Regions from separate parts of the Pseudoalteromonas sp. TAE79 genome, predicted to be linked through region 1. Evidence: predicted binding sites of a transcription regulator. Region 1 holds the regulator's gene; each other region holds the start of a gene.
What was found. The regulator FliA, encoded in region 1, starts transcription of late flagellar genes. The targets are predictions, from matches to a motif close to CTAAAGNTNNNNNNNNNNNNGCCGATA.
Positions count from the first base shown of each region.

Region 2: L655_RS0124470 (VC2046/SO_2500 family protein) is a predicted target of FliA. The motif match lies at 2,362-2,388, and genes of this name have one in related genera.
Region 3: L655_RS0118915 (DUF5610 domain-containing protein) is a predicted target of FliA. The motif match lies at 6,585-6,611, and genes of this name have one in related genera.
Region 4: pomA (flagellar motor protein PomA) is a predicted target of FliA. The motif match lies at 2,079-2,105, and genes of this name have one in related genera.

Region 1 covers NZ_AUTL01000266.1:90,329-98,637, reverse strand. Annotated here, with positions in the region: gene flhA (flagellar biosynthesis protein FlhA) at 60-2,171, shown strand; gene flhF (flagellar biosynthesis protein FlhF) at 2,193-3,674, shown strand; gene L655_RS0121220 (MinD/ParA family protein) at 3,667-4,527, shown strand; gene L655_RS0121215 (RNA polymerase sigma factor FliA) at 4,554-5,264, shown strand; gene cheY (chemotaxis response regulator CheY) at 5,305-5,688, shown strand; gene L655_RS0121205 (protein phosphatase CheZ) at 5,706-6,479, shown strand; gene L655_RS0121200 (chemotaxis protein CheA) at 6,495-8,309, shown strand, end outside.
Region 2 covers NZ_AUTL01000295.1:4,078-12,386, forward strand. Annotated here, with positions in the region: gene L655_RS0124455 (YchJ family protein) at 1-133, shown strand, start outside; gene L655_RS0124460 (diguanylate cyclase) at 208-1,047, opposite strand; gene L655_RS0124465 (DUF6172 family protein) at 1,318-1,620, opposite strand; gene L655_RS0124470 (VC2046/SO_2500 family protein) at 1,800-2,327, opposite strand; tRNA gene L655_RS0124475 (tRNA-Tyr) at 2,440-2,524, shown strand; tRNA gene L655_RS0124480 (tRNA-Tyr) at 2,574-2,658, shown strand; gene L655_RS0124485 (SprT family zinc-dependent metalloprotease) at 2,730-3,428, opposite strand; gene L655_RS0124490 (MHYT domain-containing protein) at 3,745-7,077, shown strand; gene L655_RS0124495 (two-component system response regulator) at 7,081-8,073, shown strand; gene L655_RS0124500 (VOC family protein) at 8,070-8,309, opposite strand, start outside.
Region 3 covers NZ_AUTL01000241.1:1,256-9,564, reverse strand. Annotated here, with positions in the region: gene L655_RS0118960 (UPF0149 family protein) at 1-173, shown strand, start outside; gene L655_RS0118955 (hypothetical protein) at 201-407, opposite strand; gene L655_RS1000000128205 (hypothetical protein) at 407-766, opposite strand; gene ccoG (cytochrome c oxidase accessory protein CcoG) at 1,055-2,485, shown strand; gene L655_RS0118940 (serine/threonine protein kinase) at 2,571-3,545, shown strand; gene L655_RS0118935 (thiol:disulfide interchange protein DsbA/DsbL) at 3,580-4,203, shown strand; gene L655_RS0118930 (thiol:disulfide interchange protein DsbA/DsbL) at 4,220-4,858, shown strand; gene L655_RS0118925 (DUF523 domain-containing protein) at 4,918-5,370, shown strand; gene trmA (tRNA (uridine(54)-C5)-methyltransferase TrmA) at 5,381-6,478, opposite strand; gene L655_RS0118915 (DUF5610 domain-containing protein) at 6,641-7,780, shown strand; gene murI (glutamate racemase) at 7,846-8,309, shown strand, end outside.
Region 4 covers NZ_AUTL01000047.1:292-6,824, forward strand. Annotated here, with positions in the region: partial or broken gene dxs (1-deoxy-D-xylulose-5-phosphate synthase) at 1-605, opposite strand, end outside; gene ispA ((2E,6E)-farnesyl diphosphate synthase) at 711-1,598, opposite strand; gene L655_RS0101275 (exodeoxyribonuclease VII small subunit) at 1,601-1,843, opposite strand; gene pomA (flagellar motor protein PomA) at 2,165-2,932, shown strand; gene L655_RS0101285 (flagellar motor protein MotB) at 2,935-3,855, shown strand; gene L655_RS0101290 (hypothetical protein) at 4,060-4,575, shown strand; gene L655_RS0101295 (DNA topoisomerase III) at 4,618-6,533, shown strand, end outside.

The DNA of each region.
Region 1 (8,309 bases):
TAACTTGGAATAGTTATTGCAAATTCTACGTAGTGTCAATTTTTTGAAATTGTAGAATTATGAGTTTTAAAGCGGTATTACAACAACTTAACAGAGACAAAAAAGACTATGCCAAAGGGGTAGGTACTCCTTTGCTTGTGCTTGCAGCCTTGGGAATGGTGATCTTACCGTTACCGCCATTTTTACTCGATATCCTTTTCTCGTTTAATATTGCCCTCGCATTAGTGGTTTTACTCGTGACTGTTTACACGATGAAGCCGGTTGAGTTTGGTATATTTCCCTCTGTATTACTAATCGCTACGATTATGCGCTTAGCGCTTAACGTTGCCAGCACTCGAGTTGTATTACTTGAAGGTCATAATGGTGGTGATTCTGCCGGTAAAGTAATTGAAGCGTTTGGCTCAGTTGTTATTGGTGGTAACTACGCAGTTGGTTTGGTCGTATTTTTAATTCTGATCATTATTAACTTTGTGGTAATTACTAAAGGTGCTGGGCGTATTTCTGAGGTATCTGCACGTTTCACCCTTGATGCAATGCCGGGTAAACAAATGGCAATTGACGCCGATTTAAACGCTGGTTTTATCAGTGCTGAGCAAGCGCGTGACCGCCGCGAGGAAGTAACTCGCGAAGCTGATTTTTACGGCTCAATGGATGGTGCGAGTAAATTTGTAAAAGGCGATGCCATTGCAGGTATTGTTATATTAATCATCAATATTGTTGGTGGTTTATTTGTCGGTATGATTCAACATAATTTGAGTTTTGGCAACGCAATGGAAGTATATACATTACTTACCATTGGTGATGGCTTAGTTGCTCAACTCCCTTCTTTACTGCTTTCAATTGGTACCGCGATTGTTGTAACACGTCAAAATGAGTCGCTCAATATGGGTGACCAATTTAAGAAACAACTAGGTAACGAAAAATCACTCTTTATTGCTTCAGGTATTTTGATCATCATGGGCTTAGTACCTGGTATGCCGCATATTGCTTTTTTAAGTTTAGGTGCGTTACTGGGTTATTTAGCTTACTACACACAGCAAACTAAGTTAAAAGCCGCTGCAGCAGAAGCCGAAGAAGCCGCCAGTGGCGGAAGCGCTGCAACAGGTATTGCCAATAAACAAGAGCAAAAAGAACTTGGTTGGGATGATGTTCAGCAGGTTGACGTAATTGGCCTAGAAGTAGGTTACAGATTAATTCCGTTGGTAGATCAATCTCAAGGTGGTGAGCTACTTAATCGTATTAAAGGTGTACGTAAAAAGCTTTCTCAAGAACTTGGTTTTTTAGTACCACCTGTTCATATTCGCGATAATTTAGAGCTTGATCCAAATGCTTACAGAATAACGCTAATGGGTGTTTCAACCGGTGAAAGCGAACTTAAACATGGCGACGAGCTAGCGATTAACCCAGGGCAAGTATTTGGTCCTATTAAAGGGGTTGAAACTAAAGATCCTGCGTTTGGCCTTGATGCAGTATGGATCAAGCCTGATCAAAAAGATGAAGCGCAATCACTAGGTTATACCGTTGTAGATTCAGCCACGGTAGTTGCCACTCATATTAGCCAGTTATTAACTAACAGTGCGGCGTTGCTACTAGGGCATGAAGAAGTTCAAAACCTGCTTGATATGCTTGCTAAAAGCCATCCTCGCTTAGTAGAAGGACTAGTACCTGATGTGTTGCCATTAACTGCAATTGTAAAAGTACTGCAAAATTTATTGAATGAAGGTGTAGCTATTCGCGATATGCGCTCAATTGTTCAAACCCTTGTTGAATATGGTCCGCGTAGCCAAGACCCTGATGTATTAACGGCTGCAGTGCGTATTTCCCTGCGTAGATTAATTGTTCAAGATGCGGTGGGAATGTCATCAGAAATTCCTGTCATAACCTTGGCGCCTGAGTTGGAACAGATGTTGCATCAGTCATTACAAAATGCAGGTGATGAAGGTGCCGGTATTGAGCCAGGACTTGCAGAGCGACTTCAAGTGTCATTAACACAAGCGCATCAAAATCAAGAAATGGCCGGTGAACCTTCTATATTGCTAACGTCAGGAATGTTACGCACTGTGTTATCTCGTTTTGTTAAGTACACCATTCCAGGATTGAGAGTGATGTCTTATCAAGAGGTACCAGATGAAAGACAGATAAAGATTGTTAGCTCTGTAGGGCAACAATAAGATTTTAACAGGGGTTGAATCATGAAAATTAAACGTTTTTTTGCTAAAGATATGCGCACAGCACTTAAAGAAGTTAAAGATGAATTAGGTGTTGATGCGGTTATTATGTCAAATAAGAAGCTGGCTAACGGTGTAGAAATTGTAGCGGCAGTTGATTATGACAAAGCAGCCCCTAAAGTAGCAGCGCAACCACAACGTAATGCTGAACCTCGTGCTCAAGCGCCACAGCAAAGCATGCATAACTTTGTAAGACCAGAGCCACAGCGTGCTAAGCCTGAGCCACAAGCAAAGGTTGCTGACAGCTTACAAGCATTACTAGAGCGACAATCACCGCGTCCTCGCTCCCCTGAACTTGCTTCTATGTTTTCACAATCGGGTATTGATACTACCGATAACTATCAAGAGCCGGCTGCGCAGCCGCGTACTAAAAATATGTTTATTCCTGAAAGTGCAGCGCCAGTTCGCCCACAAACTCAAGCCGATAGTTTAGGTTTTGATGATTTAGACCGCGATTTTGATGATTTAGATAGCCCGGTAACTGCTCGCCCACAAAATAAAAATAATGAAAGCGAAGAAATGACAACAATGCGTGAAGAAATGAACGCGATTCGTCAGTTACTTGAACATCAAGTATCAGGTTTAATGCAACAAGATATGGCGCGTCGCGATCCAACGCGTGCGTGCATGGTTGACCGTTTAGTCGGTATGGGTATTGATAAAGAAGTCGCGCAACAAATGGCATGTTTCGTACCTGACGACGTGTCTCGTCAGCAAGGCTGGAAAGCATTGCTAACAATGGTTGAAGATCAAATGCAAACAACCAATAACGAAATACTTCGCCAAGGTGGTGTATATGCGTTAGTGGGTCCAACAGGTGTGGGCAAAACCACGACAGTTGCTAAGCTTGCAGCTCTAGGTGCACAAAAGTATGGCGCCGATAAAGTTGCCTTAATAACCACTGATACGTACAGAATTGGTGCTTATGAGCAGCTTGCAACTTACGGTCGTATTATTGGTTGTGGTGTAAAACAAGTTAAAGATGCTAATGAGTTAGCTGAAGTTTTATATCATTTACGAAATAAACGTCTAGTGTTAATTGATACGGCAGGTATGAGCCAGCGAGATTTACGCTTAACTGAGCAGTTAAATACGTTAATGCGCAACCAGCGTGTGGATATTCGCAGCTACTTAGTACTCAGTGCCACAGCGCAAATTAATGTACTACAAGAAACTGTACGCCACTTTAAAAAAGTACAGTTAAGTGGTTGTATTTTTACCAAGTTGGATGAATCATTAAGTTTGGGTGAGATTATTAGTATTGCGATTCAAAATCGCCTTCCAATAGGGTATCTTACTAATGGACAACGAGTACCAGAAGATATTCGTGTTGCAAATGCTGAAAAACTAGTGAAAAAGGCTGAGCAATTATATTTAAAAAGAACAAAAGCACAACATTCAAGGCATCAAGCAGTGGCGCCAAGTACAGTAGGGATGTATGATTAACACAGTATTAGATCAAGCAAGCGGCCTGCGCAAAATGAGTCAAAACAATAACAACGGCGTTAAAGTTATCGCTGTAACCGGTGGTAAAGGTGGGGTGGGGAAAACAAATGTTTCTCTAAATACTGCTATAGCACTAGGGCAGCAAGGTAATAGAGTACTAGTACTGGATGCTGACTTAGGTTTGGCAAATTGTGATGTGATGCTTGGTTTACGTGTAGAGCGTAATTTGTCACACGTTTTGTCTGGTGAATGTGAGCTTGACGAAATTTTAGTTGAAGGTCCTGCTGGTATTAAAATTGTACCCGCTACATCGGGTTCGCAAAGTATGGTTGAGTTATCACCATCGGAGCATGCTGGACTAATTCGTGCGTTTAGCGAATTGAATACCGAATTTGATATTTTAATTGTAGATACAGCCGCTGGTATTTCAGACATGGTGCTAAGCTTCTCACGAGCAGCACAAGATGTAATGGTTGTAGTGTGCGATGAACCAACATCAATAACCGATGCTTACGCACTTATTAAAGTATTAAGCCGCGAGCATGGTGTTTATAAGTTCAAAATTGTTGCAAATATGGTCCGCAGTATGCGTGAAGGTACTGAATTGTTTGCAAAACTATCTAAAGTTACCGATCGCTTTTTAGATGTGTCAATGGAGCTAGTAGCAACGGTTCCTTATGACGAAAATATGCGCAAAGCAACGCGTCGTCAAAAAGTAATAGTAGAGCTCTTTCCAAATTCGCCAGCCGCTCTTGCGTTTAAAACGCTGGCAACAAAAGCAGTTAAATGGCCAATACCCAACCAACCATCTGGGCATTTAGAGTTTTTCATTGAGAAACTAGTAAACGGTTAATTATGACAACACTGGTGAATAGAGCTATGGGATATCAATCAACACAAAATTTAAATGTGATTGTTGAGAAGCATGCATCACTTGTTAAAAAAGTGGCATGTCATCTAATTGCTCGATTACCACCTAGCGTTCAACTTGATGATTTAATTCAATCAGGAATGATAGGCTTAATAGAAGCTTCGAAAAACTTTGATGCAACAAAAGGCGCAAGCTTTGAAACTTTTGCAGGTATTCGTATTCGCGGTGCTATGCTTGATGAAATGCGCCGTGGTGATTGGGCTCCTCGTTCAGTTCACCGTAAAAACAGGCAAGTTGCAGAAGCAATTACTGAGCTCGAAAGTAGTCTGAACCGCGAACCAACGGACATAGAAGTTGCTGAAAAACTTGAAATTTCGCTCAATGAGTACCATCATATTTTAAATGATGCGAATACGAGTAAAATATTAGGCATTGAAGACCTTGGTGTAGATGAGGATGTTATTACTCCTGTAGGCCAAGATTTAGCACAAGATAAACCTTTTAATAATGTTAAAAATGATAGGTTTAATGAGTCTTTGCTAAGTGCAATTAAGTCATTACCAGAGCGTGATGCAATGGTGCTTTCTTTGTACTACAACGATGAAATGAATTTAAAAGAAATAGGACATATACTCGATGTAAGTGAATCGCGTGTAAGTCAGATACATGGTCAGGCGATGATTAAGCTTAAAGCTAAAATCAATGACTGGATAAATTAGTAGTAAGTAAACAAAGGTTAATACCTCACTGGGGGATGTTTTGGATAAAAACATGAAAATTCTTGTAGTTGATGATTTTTCAACGATGAGACGCATTATAAAAAACCTGTTACGTGACTTAGGTTTCACTAACGTTCAAGAAGCTGATGATGGGTCTACAGCTTTGCCTATGTTGCAAAATCAAGTGTTTGATTTTGTAGTTACGGATTGGAATATGCCTGGAATGCAGGGTATTGATCTTTTAAGAGCAATACGTGCAGACGAGAAGTTAAAACATATCCCTGTATTAATGGTAACGGCAGAAGCTAAAAAAGAACAAATAATAGCTGCGGCGCAAGCTGGCGTGAATGGTTATATTGTTAAGCCATTTACGGCTGGAACATTAAAAACTAAATTAGAAAAAGTATTTGAACGCTTAGGCTAATGATGGGGGAGAGGCTTATGCCAGCACCAGCTGCGCCTCAAATAACGTTAGAACAAGCTCGTCAGCTCGTTGTTTTTTTAGAAAATGATGAGCAAGACAAAGCAAATCAGTTGATTTTAGAGGCTGCTTCTAAAGAGCAATCTGAATTATTTGCTGAAGTTGGAAAGTTGACTCGTCAACTGCACGAAGCTCTTAAAAGTTTTGAGCTTGATACTCGCTTAACTGATATAACGACAGATGCGATTCCAGATGCTAAAAAGCGGCTTAATTATGTTATAGAAATGACAGAAAATGCGGCTAATAAAACAATGGATGCAGTGGAAGAGAGTCTTCCTATAGCCCAACAGTTAGCGGACGAAATATCTCATATCAAACCGACATGGGATCGTTTAATGAGCCGCGAGATTGAGCTTGGTGAGTTTAAGCAACTTTGCCATAGCATCGATAAGTTTATGAACAACTCTCATCATAAGACTGATGAGCTTCAAAACTTAATGACAAATGTATTAATGGCTCAAGACTATCAAGACTTAACAGGTCAAGTTATTCGCCGTGTTATTGAACTTGTTAGGGAAGTAGAAGAAAGTTTACTGCATCTTTTAACTGCGTTTGCTGAACAAGACGACAGTAACAGCACCGCGAATAAAGTAGAACAACAAAAAATAAAAGAACCAGTTGCCACACAAACTTTAGCAGGTCCTGAAGGCCCTATTATTGATAAAGAATCGCGTAATGATGTTGTATCTGATCAAGATGAAGTTGATGATCTTTTATCAAGTTTGGGCTTCTAAGAGGAGAGTAACTGCATGTTTGAAGTCGATGAAGATATTTTACAAGACTTTCTTGTAGAGGCTGGAGAAATCCTAGAGCTTTTATCTGAACAGTTAGTTGAGCTGGAAAATAATCCAGAAGATACCGAGTTACTAAACGCTATATTTAGAGGTTTTCACACTGTAAAAGGTGGTGCAGGCTTTTTAGCTATGACAGAGCTTGTTGATGCTTGTCACGGTGCTGAAAACGTATTTGATTTACTACGTCAAGGCGTGCGAACAGTCAACTCAGAGTTAATGGATGTTATTTTACAAGCACTAGACACCATTAATGAGATGTTTGCGACTATCCAAAACAGAGACAAGCCTGAACCTGCAGATCCTGAATTACTTCATACTCTTCATATCTTAGGTCTACCTCCAACAGAAGCCGAAGCCAATGAAGCCTCTTCACAAACAGAGGTTGAACAACCTCATAATGAAGTGGTGGATACACCGGTAGCTGATGATGAAGATCCGTTTGCATTTGATGAACTATTTAGCGGAGCGCCTTCGGTTAGCGATGCTGAAATAGATGAAATCACTGAAGACGAATTTGAAAGCTTACTTGATGAGCTACACGGTAAAGGACAAGGTCCTGCAGTTGAAAAACCAGTAGCAAGTAGTAGTAGTGATTTTAATGGTGATATTACTGATGATGAATTTGACAGCTTATTAGATGAGTTACATGGTGTTGGCAGTTTTGGTGAAGTTACTAGCAAACCTGAACAAAATGATGCCAATAAAACACCTGTAGAACCAGCTACACCAGCGGCAAATACAGTTAATTCATCAGATGATGAAATTAGTGATGACGAATTTGAAGCGCTTCTTGATGAACTTCATGGTAAAGGTACTGCTCCTAAATCGATAGAAAGTGCGCCAGCTGCAAAACAACCTGAACCTGTTTCACCGCCAGCTAAACAAGTGAGTGAACCAGTAAAAAAAGCTGCGCCAGCTAAAGCTCCTACTCCAAAACCAGTTGAAAAAGCGCCAGAGAAGCCAGCAGCTAAAGCACCACCAGCAGCAGCTCCAAAAAAATCAGCGCCACCAGCTGCAGAAACCACCGTTCGCGTAGATACAAAACGACTCGATCAAATTATGAATATGGTTGGTGAGTTAGTTCTTGTACGAAATCGTTTGGTTAGTTTAGCGACTAACTCAGACAGTGAAGCGATGGGTAAAGCAATCTCTAACTTAGATGTAGTGACTGCGGATATTCAAGGTGCGGTTATGCAAACGCGAATGCAACCAATTAAGAAAGTATTTGGTCGCTTCCCTCGCGTTGTACGCGACTTAGCACGTAGCTTAAATAAAGATATTGATTTAAAGCTTATTGGTGAAGAAACCGATCTAGATAAAAACTTAGTTGAAGCACTTGCAGATCCACTTGTGCATTTAGTTAGAAACTCAGTTGACCATGGTATTGAAATGCCCGCTGTCCGTGAAGCTGCAGGTAAGTCTAGAACAGGTAATGTTACTTTATCAGCGTCTCAAGAGGGCGACCATATTTTGCTAACCATCAAAGATGATGGTGCAGGTATGGATGCTGAAAAACTGAAAAAAATTGCAATTAGTAAAGGCGTACTCGATCATGACCAAGCGAGTCGACTTTCTGACACCGAAGCATATAACCTGATTTTTGCACCTGGCTTTTCTACAAAAGAAGAAATATCTGATATTTCAGGCCGTGGTGTAGGAATGGACGTAGTTAAAACTAAGATCACGCAACTTAATGGCTCAGTAAGCATTCAGTCTGAACTTGGTGTCGGTACTATTTTAGAAATAAAAGTACCACTTACCTTGGCTATA
Region 2 (8,309 bases), on a different contig from region 1:
GTTTATTAAAGAAAACACTCAATGGCGTTATTTAGATGGCACTATATATCCTGTTGAAGATATTAAAGTGGGCAGAAATGATAACTGCCCATGCGGTAGCAATAAAAAGTACAAAAAATGTCATAGCATGTAATAAATAATCTTATTTAATATTTATCGCCTAAAAGGTGTTTTTAAGTGGCAGAGTGATTTATTAGCTAACTAAACTTAAAAACACACTTTGTTACGCCCTTGCATTTTAGACTCATACATTTTTTCATCTGCGATCTGCAACGTGTTTTTGTTATTTACGTATGGTTGTAGGGTTGCACCGCCAATACTAATAGTCACAAAATCATATTCTGAATATTTGTGTAATATTCCTAAATCGGCCACATTTTGTTTAATTTTATCAGCAACACAAATTGCACCTTCAGTGCTTGTATGCGGTAAAACAACTACAAACTCTTCGCCGCCATAACGCGCAACAAAATCGGTTGGCCTTTGCAAACTATTAGTAATAGTTTGTGCTACTAGGTTTAACACCGTATCCCCCTGCACATGACCATAGATATCATTGTATTGCTTAAAGTAATCTATATCGATGAGTAATAGTGCATAGTCAACTTTTTCTCGTAAGGCGCTTCGTTCCATTTTAGAAAAATGCGCATCAAAATAACGACGATTGAATACCTTTGTTAAATCATCTAGAAATACTTTTTGATTGAGTAAGTCATGTTGAAGTTTCATCGTGATATGGGCGCGCACTCTTCTATATAAAGTTTCCGAGTTAGTTGGTTTCTTTATAAAATCTACAGCCCCTGCTTCCCAGCACTCTTCTTCTTGATTTTCAGATGAGGTTACAAAAATAACGGGGATATCTTGTGTTTCAGATATATTTTTTAATTTTAGACATGTTTCAATACCACTCCTTCCTTCCATATTAATATCGAGTAGTATTATATCTGGCGGATTATGTTTACAAATTTCAATCGCATCCTCACCACAGCTCGTTGTTGTTACACTAAAATGCTCAGATAATATTTTTTTAATACGATTAAGCTTAATAACTGATCGTCAACTATAAGTACTTTAGAATTCTTTAAACTTAGTTTTAATTGATGGTCAGAGTAATTTATTGGCATAGTAAAAATGTTTTGTTTTTTTAATTAAAAACAGCCTATAGCATCACATTTTGTTATGCAAATGTTAATTAAGAGGGGTTCTACTTATTGGTTACTAATAAAAATACTTTTTAGTAAATCTTTACTGCATAAAAACAAAAAATGAGCCACTTGGACTCATTTTATAACTTTGAATACTTAATTTAGTTAAGTATTATTCGTCATCATCTAAATCTAATTGCTGACGTTGAGCAGGTCGAGCTAAAATCTCTACGTAGAAAGAGGTCAAACCTTGCTTTTCAATTTCGCCAATTTGGTTACTTAATTCAGCAACGTGCACAACTTGCGCATCTTCAGCTGTGTTACCAAACTTACAGTCAAATGCCCAATAGTCAGCATCTTCAGGTAGCGTTTTATTACGCTCTCTTTTCAAATATTTTTTCACTTCGTGCTTTGCAGCATCAACCATACGAGGGTATTTGATTTTCTCGTGATTTAGCGTGAATGTTTTCTTCATTACGTTCCTAATTACCTTGGTTTAATGATAATGGCATTTCATGTCATACCATTTGACGCCATTATAGCAATTGCATTTAATTTTTGGATGCTTTTTTTTCATTAAATCAATTATTAGCAAATATATAAAGCAGACCCGTTATAAAGCATATATTAACTGATGATTATTACAATCATATATCACACCGCAATAAGCTGAAGTGGTTGATGTATTGCATCATTATTAAGGCTGTCGTAAAAAGCAGCTGCATCTATAGGAGGATTAGCAAGTTGTGTTTGTTCGCTTTTAATTCTTCTTCTGACAGCAAGCTCACAGTTATCTATTATATTAAGTGGAATATGCTTATCATCATTTCTAATCGCAAGTGGTTCAGGCTTTAAGTACTGTCTTAGCTTAATACTTGTCATACCGCAGCGCTCCCCTTCTTGAGATATTAATGATGCATTAAACTGTCCAACCAACATATTGTATTCATCAGGGGCTAAAAGTTGCTTTGGACCTGCGCCAAATTGCTTTCTTAATGCCTCTTCTTCTATAACTAAATTATCTATTTCAGTTTTTGGTAAATGAAATTGGCTAAAGTCGAGTGCGTCATGTGACAGCATCGCTAATAATAGAGAAAATTCGCCACGACGATTTTCATGCACACTATTATTGAGCCTACTGTTTAACTGACTCTCTGTGATTAACAAATCATCTATTTGCATAGTCTTTAGTCGATTGTGGTAACTGATAGATATTTATCGGCTTTATTTCAATTTTCTTTAGCTTTTTTCTTTACTTAAATACGCAATTTGCTATTATCAGCGCCGTTGCATTGGAGGGGTTCCCGAGCGGCCAAAGGGATCAGACTGTAAATCTGACGGCTCAGCCTTCGCTGGTTCGAATCCAGCTCCCTCCACCACTTTTCTTACCGCTAAGTTAAGTGGGGCCAAATGCAATAAAATTAGTGTGGAGGGGTTCCCGAGCGGCCAAAGGGATCAGACTGTAAATCTGACGGCTCAGCCTTCGCTGGTTCGAATCCAGCTCCCTCCACCACTTCTCTACTATTCCTATATTCCTATATTCCTATATTCCTATATTCCTATATTCCTATATTCAGGTTAACTTCAAAATACCCATTGTAAACTCATACTGTTTTTCTTTAGCCATGTTGATGATGCTTTATAATTAGGAAAAAAATGCTCAACGTGTTGCCAAAAAGCTTTACTGTGGTTTAAGTGACGTAAATGCGCTAACTCGTGGACAATCACATAATCAATAGCATGATAAGGCGCTCCGATTAAATGCAAATTAAATGTTAGCTCTCGCTTACTATTACAACTTCCCCACTTTCGCTTATAAATAGCTATTTTTAGACTCGTAGGTAATTCTTCACCCATTTGTGCGCAGAAGTACGCTAAACGCATTTCTATATATGCAGTTAGTTGCTCTTTTAAATATTCTTCAAGAAGTTGCTGATATTTTTGCGAAGTATTTTTAACGCGCGAAGAGTGCGTAATAAGCAAGCTGTCGTTACTGTTTATTACTTCGGACTTAGTACCTTGCTTAAACTCTATATTTGCAATGCTATCAAAAATTAAAATTTGTTTGTCTTTGAGCGGGCTCTGTCTGCTATCAGCAATATTGTGCTGTTTAGTTAATTGAGCATTTACCCACACCTGCTTATCAAAAAGCCATTCTTGGATGTGTTTATTACTAACAAACTGAGGGGCATATACAGTCACCTTCTTGTTATGTACTTTAATGGCAACCGTTTTACGTTTTATACTTTTCTTTAACTGATATTCAAACACTTTCATACTCATTAATGATATTGCTACGAGAAAATTCACCAGCAACTAATAAAACCAAATAAGGTGTAATTTTCGCTTAGTTAAGCCAATTCATTAGTTTTCTTAAGGTTACTCGATAGAAACTTAAATATGACCATATAAATCTAACTTAGTCCTGTGACAGGCAATACATTAGAATAAAAAACACCAACTAAAAAACTAATCCCTGATAAATAAAAGAAAACTAAAAGTAATAAATTCGTTATTTTATTCACTTCATTGAATTAACGGTTTATTTATTAATTAATTAGATTAAACTTAATAAATAAAGATTATATTTTGAGCCATTATGTTATCAGCTTTTTTTATCACAGACCAAGATCCTAGCTTAATCGTTAATGGCGTTTACGATCCTCTATTAGTTTCAATGTCATTGCTAATTGCTATTTTTGCAGCCTTTTTCACCATTCGACTTATAGATCTCGCAAAAGAAACTCAATTTCCCAGCTACCAACGTTTAGCAAATGTGACCGCTGCTACTGTTTTTTCGGCTGGTATTTGGAGTATGCACTTTATTGGTATGCTTGCCTTTTCACTGTGTACTAATATTGATTATGATCCAACAATCACTCTCCTTTCTTTTATACCAGCATTTATTGCATGTCAGTACGCTGTATCAATGCTAGTAAATAGTAAAGGGAATCTAAAAGTATTGTCGATTTGCTCCGTGTTACTAGGAGCCGGCATTGGCACTATGCATTATAGCGGCATGGCTGCAATGGATCTTGCTCCTTTACTTAGATATGATCCATTGATATGTGCGTTATCAATCATTGTTGCTGTAGCCCTGTCCTTTATAGCCCTTTACAGTCGCTTTAATCTTGAGCGTTTTTTACCCTCTTTATCACCTCTTCAAAATAACTCAATTAGCGCTGTTATTTTAGGGTGTGCTGTTGCTGGTATGCACTATATGGGTATGGCCGCTACACGTTTTGTAGCTACATCGCCACTAATCTATGATGATGCTAACGCAACCGCAGGACTAACTTTTATCGCCATTGCAGTCGCCACAGCAACTATCGCGATTACAAGCGTGGTTGGTGTAATAAATGGTATGGTTCGCTATCGCATGCTACTTGAGGATAAGTCGGCAAAAGAATCCCGTCTAAATGCTATTTTAGGCACCGCTATAGATGGCATTGTTACCATTGACCATACTGGTATTATTTTAAGTTTTAATGAAGCCGCAAGTAAAATTTTTGGCTGGCAAGAAAACCAAGTTCAAGGCAAAAACGTAAAAATGCTAATGGACGATAACATTGCCAAGCACCACGACGAATACCTCTTAAATGCTCACAATGTTGATCTAGGTAAAATAATAGGCATAAACCGTGATGTATATGCAAAACACATGAACGGACATGTTTTTCCTATTCGCTTAGGTATAGGCGAAGTAAATCAGCCGGGCCATAACCCTTTATATGTTGGCTTTATCACCGACTTGACCGAACAACGCGCTTTGCAGCAAAGTTTAGAAGAGAAAGAACAAAAATACCGCTCTCTTATCGATAACATGCCCGGAGTAGCGTTTAGATGCAAGTTTGATGACAACTGGACTATGTTATTTATTAGTCCAAATATAATTGAGCTTACAGGGTATAACCCAAATGAGTTTACAGAGCATTGTATCGAGTTTAATGACTTGGTCTTGAAATCAGAACAAAAACAAATAGTTGATGAAGTCACTAAAGCTGTTGATGCAAAATCTCAATATTCTATTGAATACCGAATTAGACATAGAAATGGTAAAATTTTGTGGTTGTTAGATAAAGGGAGTATCAACTTTGATGCTCAAGGCAACCCAAAGTGGATTGATGGTGTTTTAGTCGATATTACTGAACGCAAAGAATATGAAGAAAAACTAGAGCAAGCTAAATTTAAAGCTGAAGAAGCTGCTCATGCAAAGCAATCTTTTATGGCTAATATGAGCCATGAAATACGCACCCCAATGAATTCTATAATAGGTTTTAGCGATCTATTAATGGACACCCCACTTGATCAAGAACAACAAAAGCACTTGGTTACCGTAAATAATGCAGCGCGTTCATTGCTAAGATTGTTAAATGAAATTCTTGACTCTGCAAAACTAGAACGCGGTAAGCTCACCATTGAGCCAGTCCACTTTAGCTTAAAACCAGTGATAGACAGTATTATTTCTACTTTTTGGCTAGAAGCTAAAAAGAAAGATTTAGAACTTAAACTCCATATTAAAGAATCAGTAAGTTCGACGTACTACGGCGACCCAGATCGACTCAGACAAGTACTCACCAATCTAATTGGTAACGCGATTAAGTTTACCGAAGAAGGCTCTGTTACGGTCACCGTTGGCATGACACAAAATCAGCATCTGTTTTTTGAAGTGCAAGATACCGGAATTGGTATTGCAAAAGATCGTATTCAAGCTGTATTTCAACCTTTTGAACAAGCCGATGGCACTACTACCCGCCGCTTTGGTGGTACAGGCCTTGGTACAACCATAAGTAAACAACTTGTAGAGCTTATGGGCGGAACAATAAACTTAGTAAGTGAGCTAGGTAAAGGCACCTGTTTTTACTTTTCATTGCCGCTTACTTTAGGTGACGAATCTAAAATAGATTATTTTGATGGTCTACACACCCAACTGCCTGCACTTAGAGTGCTAGTAGTTGATGATATAGAGCAAAATACAGAACTACTGTCTTTGCTTCTGTCACGCGATCAGCATTCAGTTACCAAAGCGTCAAACGGACTTGAAGCGATTAAAGTATTTGAAGAGCAAGACTTTGATGTCATATTAATGGATATACATATGCCATTGTGTGATGGCATACAAGCAGCACAAAAAATAAGAGCAATAGAAAACCAAAGGCAGCTTAAATACACGCCAATTATCGCACTCACAGCAAGCGTATTACAGCAAGATAAGCTTACGGCTAAAAAAGCAGGCATGAATGGCTTTGCCAATAAACCCGTCGATATAAATCAGCTTAACCAAGAAATAGCGCAAGTGCTGGGGCTTGGTATTGCAAAAGAAATGGTTATATCGCAAAGCGATCCTAAAGCGCAGCATATAGATTTTGAAAAAGGATTAGCACTTTGGGGTTCTAAGTGTAAGCAACTTACAGAGATTACTAAGTTTGTTAGTGATAGTGATAAGCGGTTTGAGAGATTATTTAATGATAAATTATCAAACATAAAAGATGTCGATAGCCTCATTCACACACTCAAAGGTGTTGCTGGTAACTTAGGGCTAACAACGTTAATGAAGTTATTAACCGATTTAGAGCACAAGCAAAGTGATGCTAAAGTTATTAGTCTTTTAGACGATATCAAAAACGAACTACTTATTATAACGCAACTGCTGTCATCAAATACTTGCGATGAGCCAAATAGCAAGCCTGAAGATAATAGCTCAGACACTCTATCAATAGATGAGATTAAGCAATTGTGTGAAACACTTCATCAAGATGCGCAAAACGCAGAATTAAATGATGGACTACTCGCAAAGTTGCAACGCGGCGCACCTTCTACCTTTCAAAATGAAGTTGATGATATAGCCGAAGCCTTTGATGAATTTGATTTTGATAAAGCACACGTAATACTAGAAACCTTACTTGAAAAACTAACAAACAATGAGTATTAATTAATGGATTTTACGACAGATAGGCCACGGGTATTAATTGTTGACGATGAGCCTGCAAATCTAAAAGTAATGCGCGAAGTGTTAGGTAATCAATATCGTATGTCGTTTGCTAAATCGGGTGATGCCGCACTAGCACTACTTGAAAAAGAACTACCAAAGCTAATTTTGCTCGACATAATGATGCCAGATATGAATGGCTTTGAAGTGTGCCAAATAGTTAAGAGAAATCCTAAAACATCACATATCCCAATTATTTTTGTAACTGCGCTTGGCGATGAAAGCGATGAATACAAAGGTTTTGAGTTAGGTGCAGTAGATTATATTACTAAACCAATAAGCCCTGCCATTGTAAGAGCAAGGGTTAATACTCACTTGTCGCTAGTACAAGCAGAGCAATTAAAGCAAGCTCATGTAGATTTAGTGGAACGTCTAGGCCGTGCAGCGGAATATAAAGACACCGACACGGGTGAACATATTGTGCGCATGAGCCAATACAGTAAAGTATTAGCGTTAGCACTCGGTATGGATGAGCAACGAGCAGAACTTTTACGTCAAGCTGCCCCAATGCACGATGTAGGAAAAATAGGTATTCCTGACGCTATCCTACTCAAACCTGGAAAGTTAACCTCTGAAGAGTTTGATCATATGAAAGAACACGCCACCATTGGCGCGCAAATTTTAGCAAACTCATCATCTCCTTTACTACAACTTGCACATACGCTTGCAATTGAACACCACGAAAAATGGGATGGCTCAGGCTATCCTAACGGGATCAAAGGCGAAGAAATATCAGTTGAAGGTAGAATTGTTGCTATAGCTGACGTATTTGATGCACTTACCTCAAAACGCCCTTACAAAGAGGCTTGGAGTGTAGAGAAAACAGTTTTGCATATGCAAGAGCAAGCAGGAACTCATTTCGATCCCGCTCTAATCGAACTATTAGTAAAAAACTTAGACGATATTATTGCTATAAAAAATGCAAATCAAGAAAGCTAATTCTTTTTAGCACTGTGAGAGCCAAGCTCAATATTTGGGTAACAAGATTTTATATAACGATAGCCATGTGACGTAATTTCATGGCTATTGCCACTTTCGTCTTTAAAGTACATAGAAAACGTTACACCATGATCTGCTAAAACTACTTTTATATTTAAACTCTCAAGATGAATACGCCATTGAATAAATTGATCTCCTGAGGCCAAAAATGCAATCCCTTTACTGCGCCCCTCTCC
Region 3 (8,309 bases), on a different contig from region 1:
CACTCGACCAGCTAGCAATAGCTCAGATTGCCAAACAAAATAACATGACAATAGAAGCTTTGTGTCAGTATCAGTATGAATCTATGGGTGACTTTGCATTAGGGTTTGCTGAACTAATTGAAGTGGTCGCAATTAATAGCGGCTTGATAACCGACGAGAGTTGGGAAGAGTAATTATTAATACTAGGCGCTTAGTTTAATCTAAGTGCCTAGCTCTAATATAATATCCGTACAGCCTTGTTTGCACTTTACTATGCCTTTACCAGGCTCGCTGGTGGCTAAATCAAGTGTTAAAACCCCATTACACTTCTCACACTCTAATGTTTTGCCTTGCGCTAATTGCTTGAGCATATTGCGCTGCTTATGAAATGAGTCGCTTGCTTTTTTATTTAATCCTGAAAAATCCACTACTTTGCTCGCTTTTGTTCTAATGCTTCAGTCACTATTTTACATACCGTATTTAAACGGTCGTCATAAAAATAAAGGTTTAAGTCACGCTCACGACAATAGCGTAGGTGAAATAACTGAACAGAGTCATCTGTTGTAAACGTTTTTTCTACATACTCACCTTCAGATTCAGATAGTTTAAGTTGACTGCTGATCCTATTTTTAGCCATATTTGCAGCTGGGCTTCTATTGACCTTGCTTGCATCACTTAAAAAGCCGATGCCTTCACCTAGTAACCTTTCGCGAGGTTCTTTTATAAGTGGGTGATCGATTGTAAAAAAGGCAAGGATCACAACTACCAAAATAATAAATTTTTTCATGGATACGTAAACCTTGATCTAAGTAGGGTTGAATTACCATGCAGTGTAATAAACTGCATTTTAAAAGCAAGTAACTGGGATGAATAAATTATTAGCAATCTATGCCAGTAATTTTAACCAACATTGTTATAATGGTTAACAGCAGTCAGATATTTCTGAAATATCTGAAAGTATTCGAGAAGGCAATTTATTAAAGTAAATATGCCTAGCAAGTAACTTGCTAACTTTAAGTATAGAGTACTTGAGTATTGCTGGATTTTTATTTCCAAGCGGCGTTGAGGAACTTCGATGGACAAGCAAATTAAAGTAAAGAATATCCCTGTAGAGGTGAAAATCCAAAAACCGGATTTAAGCCGTCAAGATGATAGGTTCAATCCCCGAAATCGTATTTATGTGCGTGCTGTAAAAGGCCTACATCAATTACTTAGACAGCGCATTGGCTTCTTAGGCCTGCTTGCGTTTATGTTACTACCTTGGATTAATTTTAATGGCCAGCAAGCTGTGCTGTTTGATCTAATTGGTCAAAAATACAATATTTTTGGTTTAACGCTATGGCCTCAAGATTTTACTATATTAGCGTTTATCTTTATGTTGGCAGCATTTGCGTTGTTTTTAGTGACCACCTTCTATGGACGGGTGTGGTGTGGCTACACATGTCCGCAAACTGTTTGGACTTTTATTTTTATTTGGTTCGAAGAAAAGCTTGAAGGCACGGCTAATCAACGTAAAAAACTCGATCAACGACCCATGAATTTTGATAAGTTTTGGCGTAAGACGGCAAAGCATACTAGTTGGGTATTGTTTTCGTTGTATACCGCAATTTCTTTTGTGGGTTATTTTACGCCAATAAGGGAGTTACTCCCTGACTTTGTAACGTTTGATATAGGCGGTTATGCACTAGTCAGCATTATTTTCTTTGCTGCGTGTACCTATGGTAATGCCGGTTGGATGCGAGAAATTATGTGTTTACACATTTGCCCTTACTCTCGTTTTCAATCAGCTATGTTTGATAAAGACACATACACAGTAACGTACGACGAAAGCCGAGGTGAAAGCCGTGGTCCTCGTTCACGTAAAGTAGACCATAAAGATTTAGAGTTAGGCGACTGTATAGACTGTAACTTGTGCGTTCAAGTGTGCCCAACAGGTATTGATATTAGAAATGGGCTACAAGCTGAGTGTATCAACTGTGGTGCATGTATTGATGCGTGTGATGGCGTAATGGATAAAATGGAATATCCGCGTGGGCTTATTTCATATACGACTGAGCGAAATCTCGAAACCCCAGAAAATAAAACGAATCCACTGCGAGCTAAAATTATTGGTTACACGGTCATACTTGTTGTGCTTACGGGAGCGCTTGTCGCTAATATAGCACTGCGTAAAACAATGGACTTTGATATTATTCGTGACCGAAACCAATTATATCGTGTCGATTTTGATGGTTTAGTAGAGAACACCTATACATTAAAGGTAATTAATAAAGCGCAGTACGAGCAAACCTTTAATATTAAAGTACAAGGGTTAGATAACTTTAAGTATATTGGTAAGCAGTCATTTACTGTGCAGGCAGGGGAATCTCATAACGTGCCATTGTCACTTGTAATGGACCCTTATGATTTGAAGGCGCCGATGACTGAGTTTAACTTTGTGCTTTCACCGGTAGATGAGCCGGATGAGACAATATCGCAGTCGAGTAACTTTTTTAAAGCGCGATAATCGCAACTTACCTTAATTAGGTAAGTTGATATAGCAATTAACAAAAGCGGGTATATAACCCGCTTTTATTTTATATAAGAAGAGTATGAGTAAATTTAGTTTTATTGACTTAACACCAGACCTAATACTCGATGCAATAGAAAGCGTAGGTGTGTACGCCGAATCTGGTTTATTGGCGCTCAATAGCTATGAAAACAGAGTGTACCAATTTAAAGCGGATGATGGCCTGCGTTACGTAGTGAAGTTTTATCGCCCAGAGCGATGGAGTAAAGAGCAAATTCAAGAAGAGCATGACTTTGCATTTGAACTAGCGGATGCAGAAGTACCCGTTGTTGCCCCTATTTTATATAATGGGCAAAGCTTGTTTGAACACGAAGGGTATTTGTTTGTGTTGTTTCCAAGTGTAGGCGGGCGTTTATTTGAGGTTGATAATTTAGATCAGCTTGATGTAATGGGGCGATTGATTGGCCGTATGCACCAAGTAGCTAAAACAAAACCTTTTACTTACAGGCCAACAGTAACCTGCGAGGAGTATTTGCATACAGCCAAAGTTCATCTTCAAAAAAGTAACTTAGTGCCCATGGGAATAAATACTGCCTTTTATACTATTTTAGATTTAGTGATAGAGCAGGCGCAAAAACAGTATAAAGATGTGCAAAGTATTCGCTTACATGGTGACTGCCACGTTGGTAATATTTTATGGGCAGGTGATGCGCTAATGTTTGTTGATTTAGATGACAGCCGCCAAGGTCCTGCAATCCAAGATTTATGGATGATGCTCAGTGGCGATAGAGCGACGCAACTGTTACAGTTAGACACCCTTGTAAATGCGTATGAAGAGTTTTGTGATTTTGATCACTCTCAACTCAAATTAATTGAACCGCTGCGAGCAATGCGTATTATTCATTATATGGGATGGGTAGCTAAACGATGGAGTGATCCTGCTTTTGTGCGGAACTTTACATGGTTTGCTGAGGACAAATACTGGGAGCAACAAATTTTAGCACTGAAAGAGCAACTTGCAGCATTGCAAGAAGCACCGTTAAAGTTATTGCCGTAATATTTTATTTAAAGACAAGTACAACGAGATACAAATGCTTAAAAAATTAAAACTGAGTTTATTACTTTTATGTTTACCATTTGCAGCACTTGCTGCACAGTTTGAAGTTGATAATCAATACACTGTTATAGATGTAGACAAAAGCAAGTCACCGCAAGTAACCGAGTTTTTCTCATTTTACTGTCCACATTGCTTTAAGTTTGAACCAGTAGCAAAAGCAATTGAAAAAGGCTTGCCAGAAGGCGCTGAGTTTATTAAAAACCACGTTAACTTTTTAGGTGGCGTGTCACCACAAGCACAAAGTAATTTAAGCTTTGCCTACTTAATTGCTAAGCAGCATGGTCAGGCGCAAAGTATTAGCGATCAAATTTTTAAAAGTATCCATGTTCAACGTGCACCATTAACTGAAATGAAAGACGTTAAAAAATTACTTGAAGTAAATGGTATTGATAGCGCAACATTTGATCAAGAGATTGCAAGCATGCCTGTTATTTCAGCTGAGCAAGCAATGCAAAACAAACAGAATAAATATTCAAAATTAGGCGCACTTACAGGTGTACCTACTTTTATTGTTAACGATAAATATAAAATAAACCTCAACACCATCAAAAATCAAAAAGAACTTGATGAGTTAGTAGCGTTTTTATTAGCACTATAAATTTCGGAGTATAATAATGATTAAATTAGTTAAAGCAGGTTTGCTTGCAATATTACTTCCTATGGCAGCAACAAGCTTTGCAGCAACGTATGAAGAAGGCGTGCATTACGACGTAGTTTCTGAGCGTGCAACTAAAAAGCCTGAGGTTAAAGAGTTCTTCTCATTTTACTGCCCTGCATGTAATAACATGGAAGCACTAATTGGTGAGTTTAAGCCTAAGCTTGATAAAAACGTTAAATTTAAAAAGAGCCATGTTGATTTTGTAGGTGTACGTGACCCAGAAAACCAACAGATGATGAGCCAAGCACTCGCTACTGCAGAAGTGCTTCCACAAAAAGATCAGATTATTTCTGCAATCTTTAATCATATCCATACAAAGCGCGCTAAATTTAATGAGCTTGCAGATGTAAAAGATATATTTGTAGCGCAGGGCGTTGATGGTGATAAGTTTAATAAGCTGTTTAAAAGCTTCTCGGTACGTACGCTAAGCTCTAAAATGAAACGCGATCAAGACTACTTTAAAGAAAAAGGCGCACTACGTGGCGTACCTACCTTTATTGTAAATGGTAAGTACAAATTAAACCTAGGTCGTGAGTCGGGTATTACTAAACCTGAAGACATTAGCAAATTAATAAATTACTTAGCTAACAAGTAAGTTTAGCTAAAACAAAAAAAGCTCCTTAAGGAGCTTTTTTGCTTTATAAGGATATAGCGATGGAAAAAATATTAGTATCGAGTTGTTTGCTAGGGCAGCCTGTTCGCTACGATGGCAGAGGACACGCAATTTTGCATCCACAGCTTAATTTGTGGCAAAAACAAAATAGATTAATTGTGTTTTGTCCTGAGGTCGCTGGTGGGCTTCCTACTCCTAGAGCTCCTGCTGAAATAATACAGGGGAGTGTAGTTACTAATTTAGGAGAAGATGTAACAGAACAGTTTCAAACTGGAGCTAATATAGCGCTAGAACTCTGTAAAAAGAATCAAGTTCGTTTTGCTCTACTTAAAGAATCGAGCCCTTCTTGCGGACGAAATACAATATATGATGGAAAGCATCACGGAGTAAAAATCGAAGGGCTAGGTTTAACTACAGCATTATTAATAAAAAATGGTATTCAAGTATTTAGTGAAGAGCAAATACCAGCACTTATAAAAGTACTGGCACTTTAATTTTGGCTGGTTATTTGCGCTGTAAGAAAACACCCGACTCAATGTGATGTGTATATGGGAACTGATCAAATATAGCAAAGCGCTTAACGTTGTGCGTACGTGTTAGGTGATCAAGGTCACGTTCAAGGGTTTCAGGATTACACGATATATAAATTATGCTTTCGTAGTTAGCTACTAAGTCACACGTTAATTCATCCATGCCCGCGCGCGGTGGATCAACTAATATGGTTTGGCAGTCATAGCTTTTAAGGTCAATACCCTCTAAACGAGAGAAAGTACGCTCGCCATTCATTGCTTGGGTAAACTCTTCACTAGACATACGAATAATATCTAGGTTCTCTACGTTATTTTTAGCAATATTGTATTGAGCAGAATGAACAGATGATTTTGATATTTCCGTCGCTAATACTTTATTAAAACAGCCCGCTAATGCAATTGAAAAGTTACCGTTACCACAATACAGTTCTAGTAAATCATTTTTAAGTGGTTTACATAAATCTTGTGCCCACTCCAGCATATTAATATTTACTTTTGCATTAGGCTGAGTAAAGCTATTTTCTACTTGTTGATAAATAAGTTCTTGCCCATTAACTGTTAAACGTTCAGTTACAAAGTCATCACCTAGTACTTCTTTTTGTCTGCGAGCACGACCTATAAAGTCAATTTTGTATTTACTGCTAAGCTTTTCTTTCAGTGCTTTAATTTCACTTAACCATTCATCATCCAGTGGTTTGTGATAAAGCAAGCTTACTAAAATTTCACCGCTTAGCGTTGATAGGTAATCGATTTGAAATAACTTACGGCGTAATATTTCACAAGGCTTAAGATTTTCAATCATCACCTGCATTATTTCACCTACTAGAGGCGCTGCTGGGTCAAATGTATCAACACGGATTTTTTCTTTTGTTTGTTGATCAAACATAATGTGAAACAGATCGTCACCGTCGTGCCATACTCTAAATTCAGCACGTTGGCGGTAGTTAGTTGGCTCTGAGCTAAATACTTCTAGTTGCTCCACACCAAAACGTTGAAACTGCGTACTAATGCGCTGCTCTTTTTCACTTAACTGCGCTTGGTACTGTGTGGTATCTATTTTAATAACTGCCATTAACGCTACTACCTTATCTAAGATCTGTTTATCGGCGCTATTGTAGGGAGCGCTGCGTATTTGTCTAGTTTTGGCTAGCATTTATGCTGTTTTATTGAACATTGTACTTTAGTTTTTGTTGTTATAGCCGATAATAAACTACGCACGCTTAGGAGACGAATAATGAAAATAGGTAATTATGGCTTTACGCCAAACAACAACATCAATAAATTCAATAATAAAGCTGATATACAGCAACCTACAATTACGTCTCCTCAAGATAGCTATCAACAACGAGGCCGAGAGTTGGCCGCAAAGGTGCTTGGCGATAAAATGGCTGAGCAGCTTGGATTACCTATAGCAGAAAAAAAAGCAGATAAACCACTATTTGATTTTGATGAAATAGTAAAAAACGTGCTCGATTTTGTAAGTAGTGCTGTAAATAAAGCAAAAGCTAACGGCGCTGATGACGAAAAGCTCAAAGATATGCTAGGCGATGCGCGCAAAGGAGTCCAAATAGGGATTGATGACGCTGTTGATGAACTCAAAGGTACTGGCGTATTTAATGATGACATGGAAGAGGGCATTAATAAGTCCAAAGAGGGAATTTACAATGGGCTGGATAAGTTTGAAGAGTCGTTATTTAACCCACAACCTGCCAGCGTAAATATAAGCCAGGCCCAATACGTCAGTATGACGAGTAATGCAGAATATAAATTTACAACCGCAGAAGGCGATGAGGTAAGTATTAGCTTTGCTGATGCATTTGAATCTCAATCGGCAAGTGGCTATCAGCAAAATAGTAATAGTGAGTCGTTTGCAAGCCCATCATCGCAATCTCGACAGGTATCATTTTCGATGTCGGTAAATGGTGACTTAAACGAGCAAGAGCAAGAAGCTATTAATGCGATGATGGAAGACTTACAAGATTTAAGTAAAACCTTTTTTGGTGGTGATTTAGATGAAGCATTTGAACAAGCGCAAGAGCTGAGTTTAGACAGCGATCAGCTGGTGGCTTTTTCTATGGATTTACGCCAAACAAAAACAATAGCAACAGTTAAAAGCTATGAAGAATATAAACCAGCACCAGAAAAACAAGTAGCAGAGGGTTTAGCCCCTTTTAATGACGACCTTAAAAATGCTTTTGAAAAAGCGGGTGAGCTTGGATTACAAAATCAGCTAGCTGGCATTCTCCAATGGTTAAATCAAGATCAGGAACAAATAGATAAGTTAGTAGATTATACAAAGTCTATGTTCGAAAACCTTAATCAGTTAAATTCAGCAGCCGACAGGCTTACTGATTTAGAAACCACGCAAAGTTAAACTACTTTCTTTTATAAAAACCTCATGGCAAACTGCCGATCTTAAAGTAAAGTAGGAACGGTAGTTTGTCAGCGCATATAATGGTCTTTGATTCAGGTATTGGTGGAACTACTGTACTTGAACATATCAAGCAAAGTATCCCCAATGCTCAGTACAGCTATTTTATGGATAATGCATTACTACCTTATGGTGCTCAATCCCAACAAACTATAATTAACCGATTATGTTCACTTATTTATTTCATCAAAGCCAACACGCTTAACGTCGATTTAATTGTAATAGCGTGTAATACAGCTTCTACATCTGCACTCAGCGCTGTTCGCCAAATTACGGATATTCCTATTGTAGGTGTTGTGCCAGCAATAAAGCCTGCGGCAGAATTAACATGCTCAAATCATATTGGCTTGTTAGCCACACCGGCAACGGTCGCCAGTTCATACACAAAAACATTAATTGCTGAACATGCACGTAATGTAATCGTTAATCTATATAGCAGTGTTGAATTAGTAACGTTAGCTGAGGAATGCTT
Region 4 (6,533 bases), on a different contig from region 1:
CCTGATAAAATTCGAGCAAAGTGATTTGTTAATGCGCCAACATTTTCAGAAATCGACATTTCGTTATCATTTAAAATAATAAGCATGTCTGATTTTACATCACCTAAATGATTCATCGCTTCAAATGCCATGCCTGCGGTTATAGCTCCGTCACCAATAATGGCTACAGACTTTCGACCTTTACCTTCTTTTTGTGCAGCAATAGACATACCTAAGGCAGCTGAAATAGAGGTGCTTGAATGGCCTACGCTAAACGTATCGTATTGGCTTTCATCGCGAAAAGGAAAAGGGTGTAAACCGTCTTTTTGGCGAATGGTGTGCATTTGCTCGCGACGACCAGTAAGAATTTTATGCGGATAAGCTTGATGACCCACATCCCAAACTAGGCGATCGTCTGGAGTGTTATAAACATAATGCAGGGCAACGGTTAGTTCAACCGTCCCTAAACCAGACGCTAGATGACCGCTACTTTGCGATACTGAGTTGAGTAAATAATCGCGCAGCTCATTGCTAAATGCAGGGAGTTTGTCTTGCGCTAAGTCACGCAATTGGGCTGGCTCGTCAACCAAATTAAGTAATGGATACTTGCTACTATCAAGTGTCATGGTTTTATATATATCCTTCGCTAACATTAATTAATTCAAAGCTTTTACGAATAATTAATGTTGAGTAATAATGTCAGTGCTAATTGCAATACGTATGAGCAAAAATTAGTGGTCACGCTCAATTAGATAATTTGCTAGCGACGCAAGAAGTGTTGTGTCAGCATCTATATTTGCTAACGCTTCATGGGCTTGTTGTATTAAATTTTGCGCCTTTTCTTTAGCGCCTAGCATACCTAATAACGCCGGATATGTCGCTTTATTCGCGGCAATATCGGAGCCTTGTGGCTTTCCTAAAATAACTGTATCGCCTTCAACATCTAAAATGTCGTCGTGTACTTGAAATGCTAGCCCTATAGCATACCCAAAAACACTTAAATTTTCTAAGGTTTGTTGATCAGCCTTTTCACTGCACAGTGCACCAAGTGTAATTGCGCAATTAATTAGAGCTCCGGTTTTTAGCTTATGTATTCGCTCAAGCTCTTGTACGGTAATTACTTTATCAGTTGCTGCTATATCAAGGCCTTGTCCGCCAACCATACCCTGAAGGCCTGATGCGTGGGCAAGTGTAGCAATCATTTTTACTTGTGTTTGCGATGAGCATTCAAATTTGTGATTCGCAATAAGCTCAAAAGCAAGAGTTTGAAGAGCATCACCGGCTAAAATTGCATTTGCCTCGCCAAACTCTATATGACAAGTAGGGCGTCCGCGGCGTAAGTCGTCATCATCCATTGCTGGTAAGTCATCATGGACTAACGAATAGCTATGAATACACTCAATTGCAGCAGCAAGTACGTTTAAGTCTTGATGGTTTGCGCCGAGCATTTTACCTGTGGCATAAACTAAAAATGGACGTAATCTTTTACCGCCATTAAATAATCCATACTGGGTGGCGTTCTTTACCGTTTCTTCAGTATCGAGAGGCTGTTTAAAATGCTGTTGTAAGGTCGCTACTACATCTTTTTGAGCACGTTCGATATAATTATTTATGCTCACAGCTATTCCATATCATTATCAAAATTCGTAAGAACTGACTTTTCGCCATTCCCCATCAAAATTGATACTTTTTGTTCTGCTTGCTGTAATTTACCTGATGAAGCACTTGCTAATGCAATTCCACGCTCAAATTGCTTTAACGATTGCTCAAGCGATAAGTCACCTTGTTCCATGTCACTAACGATTGTAGATAATTCTTCTAGTGCTTGTTCGAAACTTAAGTTTTCAGGTTTTTTAGTCGCCATCTTTATTTCAGCTTACATAATAAATTTAGGGGTCAATTTTAGGGGGAATGCTAAACTAGGTCAAAGGATGATATTGGTTTTTTACCTTTATCACGTTAAATTATATTTCAAGTGCATTAATAAAGCCTTAATAGCGGTCTGTTGATTTAATAAATCAATTGATAATTAGGTAGCCCTTATAACTTGATCTAAAATAGTGCTAAAGGCTGCTTTTTATGTTTATTTATAAAAATGGCTTAAGCAATTCAATATGTTGCCGATAATCAGTTAATAATAAAAGTTTATGATAAGGCCATTAAGCATGAAACTTCTGGAGGAAATGTGGATTTAGCAACCATAATTGGGATCCTAGGCGCAATTGGCTTAATTGTCATGTCTATGTTTATGAGTAGTAGCGGCGAAATGGCTATGTTTGCCGATGCCCCTTCAAGTGTAATTGTATTTGGTGGTTCGCTCTTTATTGTTTTATCAAACTTCACCATGTCGCAATTTTTGGGGATAGGTAAAGTTGTTGCTAAAGCGTTTATGTTTAAAATTGAAACGCCAGAAGAACTTATTGAAAAAGCAGTAGAGCTTGCTGATTCAGCTCGTAAAGGAGGCTTTTTAGCACTCGAAGAAGCTGAAATCCCAAATCCATTTATGCGCAAAGGCGTCGACATGCTTGTTGATGGCCATGACGCAGATGTTGTTCGTGCCACACTTCAAAAAGATATCTCTTTAACCACTACTCGACATGAAATGGGCGCAGGCTTATTTAAGTCATTAGCCGATATTGCACCAGCAATGGGAATGATTGGTACTCTAATTGGCTTAGTTGCAATGTTATCTAACATGGATGACCCAAAAGCAATTGGCCCGGCAATGGCGGTAGCGCTTTTAACAACTTTATATGGTGCGTTTTTAGCCAATGTTGTGGCAATTCCTATTCAGGTAAAACTTGAACTGCGTAAAGACGAAGAGGCTATGAATCAGCGTTTAATTTTGGATGCTATTTTAGGTATACAAGATGGCCAAAATCCAAAAGTAATCGAAGGTATTTTGAAAAATTACTTAGCTGAATCTAAACGTAAAGTAGATACCGAGGAGTAATTATGTCTGATCAAGAGTGCAAATGCCCACCACCAGGCCTACCAGCATGGATGGGAACGTTTGCCGATTTAATGTCACTGTTAATGTGCTTTTTTGTACTCTTGCTTGCGTTTTCAGAAATGGATGTACTTAAGTTTAAACAAATTGCGGGCTCTATGAAGTTTGCTTTTGGTGTGCAGAATAAAATTGAAGTAAAAGATATCCCTAAAGGTACCTCTGTTATTGCTATGGAGTTTACCCCAGGCAAACCAGAACCCACTCCAATAGAAACTATTCAACAACAAACAGTAGAAATGACTCAACAAATGTTAGAGTTTCAGGCTGGAGATGAAAGCTCAGCTGGTGGCAGGCAAGAACAACGCGGGGACAAACGTGGTGGCGAATCTCGTAGTACTTCTCAAGAGCAATCGTCAGAGCAAGCAACTTCAGCGGCCGATCAGGAACAAACTAACGAGCTCGTTAAAAAAATCGCGCAGCAGCTTGAAAAGCAAATAATAGATGGTGCAATTGAGCTTGAATCTTTAGGGCAGCAAATAATTATTCGTATTAGAGAGAATGGTTCATTTCCTTCGGGTAGTGCATTTTTACAACCTAAGTTTAAACCCATAATTCAAGATATTGGTGTACTGTTAAAAGATGTACCTGGCGAAATAACTGTATCTGGCCATACCGACGATTTTCAGGTATCGAATGAGCTATATATTAATAATTGGGACTTATCGTCAAAGCGAGCTGTAGCTGTAGCAAGCGAGCTGCAAACGGTGCAAGGGTTTGATAAAAACCGCATGATGGTAGTGGGGCGAGCTGATACTCGTCCACTTGTTCCAAACGATTCAAATGAAGATCGCCGAAGAAACCGTCGAGTAGAAATATCAATCCTGCAAGGTAAGGCTAAAGAGTCTGCTCCTATTGATGTACGTTAAGCTATTGCTTGGTATTATATCTCACTACTTTTTGTTTTAATTTAGGGTACTTAATTGCCTAAGCATCTTGGCAATTTCATCATTTTAGCTTACAGTACATTTCCTTAACATATGTAATGGAACGCCCGTGAATAAAAAATATAAGTATAGCGATATGCCTGGAAATGGTACTGGCGGAGATGACGATAAGACGAAAGAATAACAATGCCTTTATGGGTTGATAAGGTAATTACATTTCTTGAACTTAGCTGGGTTTTATTTTTAATCCCAGCTATTGTTGTTTTCTATTTGCGTAAAGATTTTTTAGCATTACGATTTGTATGTGTCACAGGTGTATTTTTCTTATTTGGTGCACTTATATACGATTCTTTAAAAGAGTTTGATAAAGATATTTATATATATAGATATCTTGTCTGGGCGTTTAATGACATAGCTTGGATGGCTTTAATTGCCTATCTTGGGATAAAAGATAAAGTTTATTTATGGCAATGTGTTTTAGGTCAGTTGGTTGTTATAATGGCACCAATTTTACAACTTTTTCGCGTTGTTGATCGCCACCTTTGGGATTTATCTTATAGCACGTTAATGTATAAAACGCTTTTACCTTTAATTAATACGCTCACCGTAGTGGTGTGTTATCTTCCGCTAATTTATATTGTAATTAAAAATAATAAGACAGTAACTGGTAATAATCATAAAAAAGCCCCTCCTTTAAAATAGCTGTGCTAAACTACTGTTTATATGAACAGTGGTAAGCAAGCTATGAAACTCTACATTGCAGAAAAACCTTCACTTGGACGCGCTATTGCTGATGCGTTACCAAAACCACATAAAAAATATGATGGTTATATAGAAGTCGCTAATGGCGATTGTGTATCGTGGTGTATTGGACATTTGCTAGAACAAGCAGAACCCGATGATTACGATGAGCGCTTTAAAAAGTGGCAGTTTGAACACTTACCTATAATACCTGAACAGTGGAAGTTAAAAGCCAAAACCAAAACTCGCAAACAGCTCACTGTTTTAAAAAAATTAATTAAACAAGCCTCGCAACTTATTCACGCTGGCGATCCAGACCGTGAAGGCCAGCTACTAGTCGATCAAGTAATTGAAGAAGCTAAAATAAGTCAGGCTAAAAAGCAGAGTACGCAACGTTTACTCATTAGTGATTTAAACTTATCGGCGGTAAAAAAATCACTGGGTACTATGCGTTCTAATCGAGATTTTATTCCGCTAAGTGTATCTGCTTTAGCGCGCTCTCGTGCTGATTGGCTATTTGGTATGAATTTAACACGTGCATACACACTAGCTGGGCAAAAAGCAGGGTTTGGTAATGTGCTTTCGGTAGGGCGAGTACAAACCCCTATTTTAGGTCTTGTTGTTAATAGAGATAACGAAATAGCACACTTTGTATCTAAGCCTTTTTACGATGTACTGGCGCATTTACTTACTCCAGATAACCAGCCATTCATAGCTAAGTGGGTTCCTAGTAAAGCATGTGAGCCACATCAAGATGAAGAAGGGCGAATACTTAACAAAGCACTCGCACAAAATGTTGCTTCACGCATTACAAAGCAAAGTGCTGAGCTTACTTCACTTGACCAAAAACAAAAAAAACAAAGTGCTCCATTACCTTATAATTTATCTGCACTACAAATCGATGCGGCTAAAGCATTTGGTATGCCAGCTCAAAAAGTGTTGGATATTTGCCAAATACTTTACGAACGTCATAAATTAATTACTTACCCACGCTCGGATAATCGTTATTTACCTAAAGATCACCATCAAGATGCATCAGCTATTTTTAAAGCTATAAGTGCTAATGGTGGGCAAAGCAGTGAATTAGTAAACGGGGCTGATGTAAAAAAGCGTAGTAAATGTTTTAACGATTCAAAAGTGGCTGCCCATCATGCCATTGTGCCTACGGCTAAGCAGTTAAAGTCAGCGAGTTTGAACGGTGACGAAGCGAAGGTATATCAATTAATAAGCCGCCATTACCTAATTCAGTTTTATCCCGACTATATTTATAACGAAACTAAAGCAGAGATAACAATCGCTGGCGGATTATTTAAAGCAAATGCAAAACAAGATGTAAGCCTGGGCTTTAAGGTATTAATGGGTAAGTCTGAATTAAAAGATGAAGCTACGTTACCTCCTTTAACTAAAGGTATGCCTCTTTTTTGTGAGCAAGGCGAAGTGGTCGAAAAGCATACATCACCTCCTGCTTATTTTACCGATGCTACATTATTGGCTGCGATGACCGGCATTAGTCGTTATGTTAAAGATCCACAAATTAAAAAAGTATTAAAAGACACTGATGGTTTAGGTACGGAGGCAACACGTGCGGGAATAATCGAGTTGTTATTTAAGCGGCGTTTTTTAAAACGTGAAGGTAAGTCAATTAGAGCGACCGAAACGGGACTTGCCCTTATTAGCGTATTACCACAAGGTTTAGCGAGTCCTGATTTAACCGCAAAGTGGGAATCGAGCTTAGGTGATATCGCGCAGCAAGTAATGAGTTATCAGCAATTTTTACAGCCTTTACTTACTGACCTAAATGGGTTTGTACAATTAGCAGCAAACTGCGATAGCAATGCATTTGCAAGGTTACCAAAAAGTTCACCTAAAAAACGCTTTGCTAAACGAGGTGGAAAAGCGACCTTTAAAAAGTCGAGTTA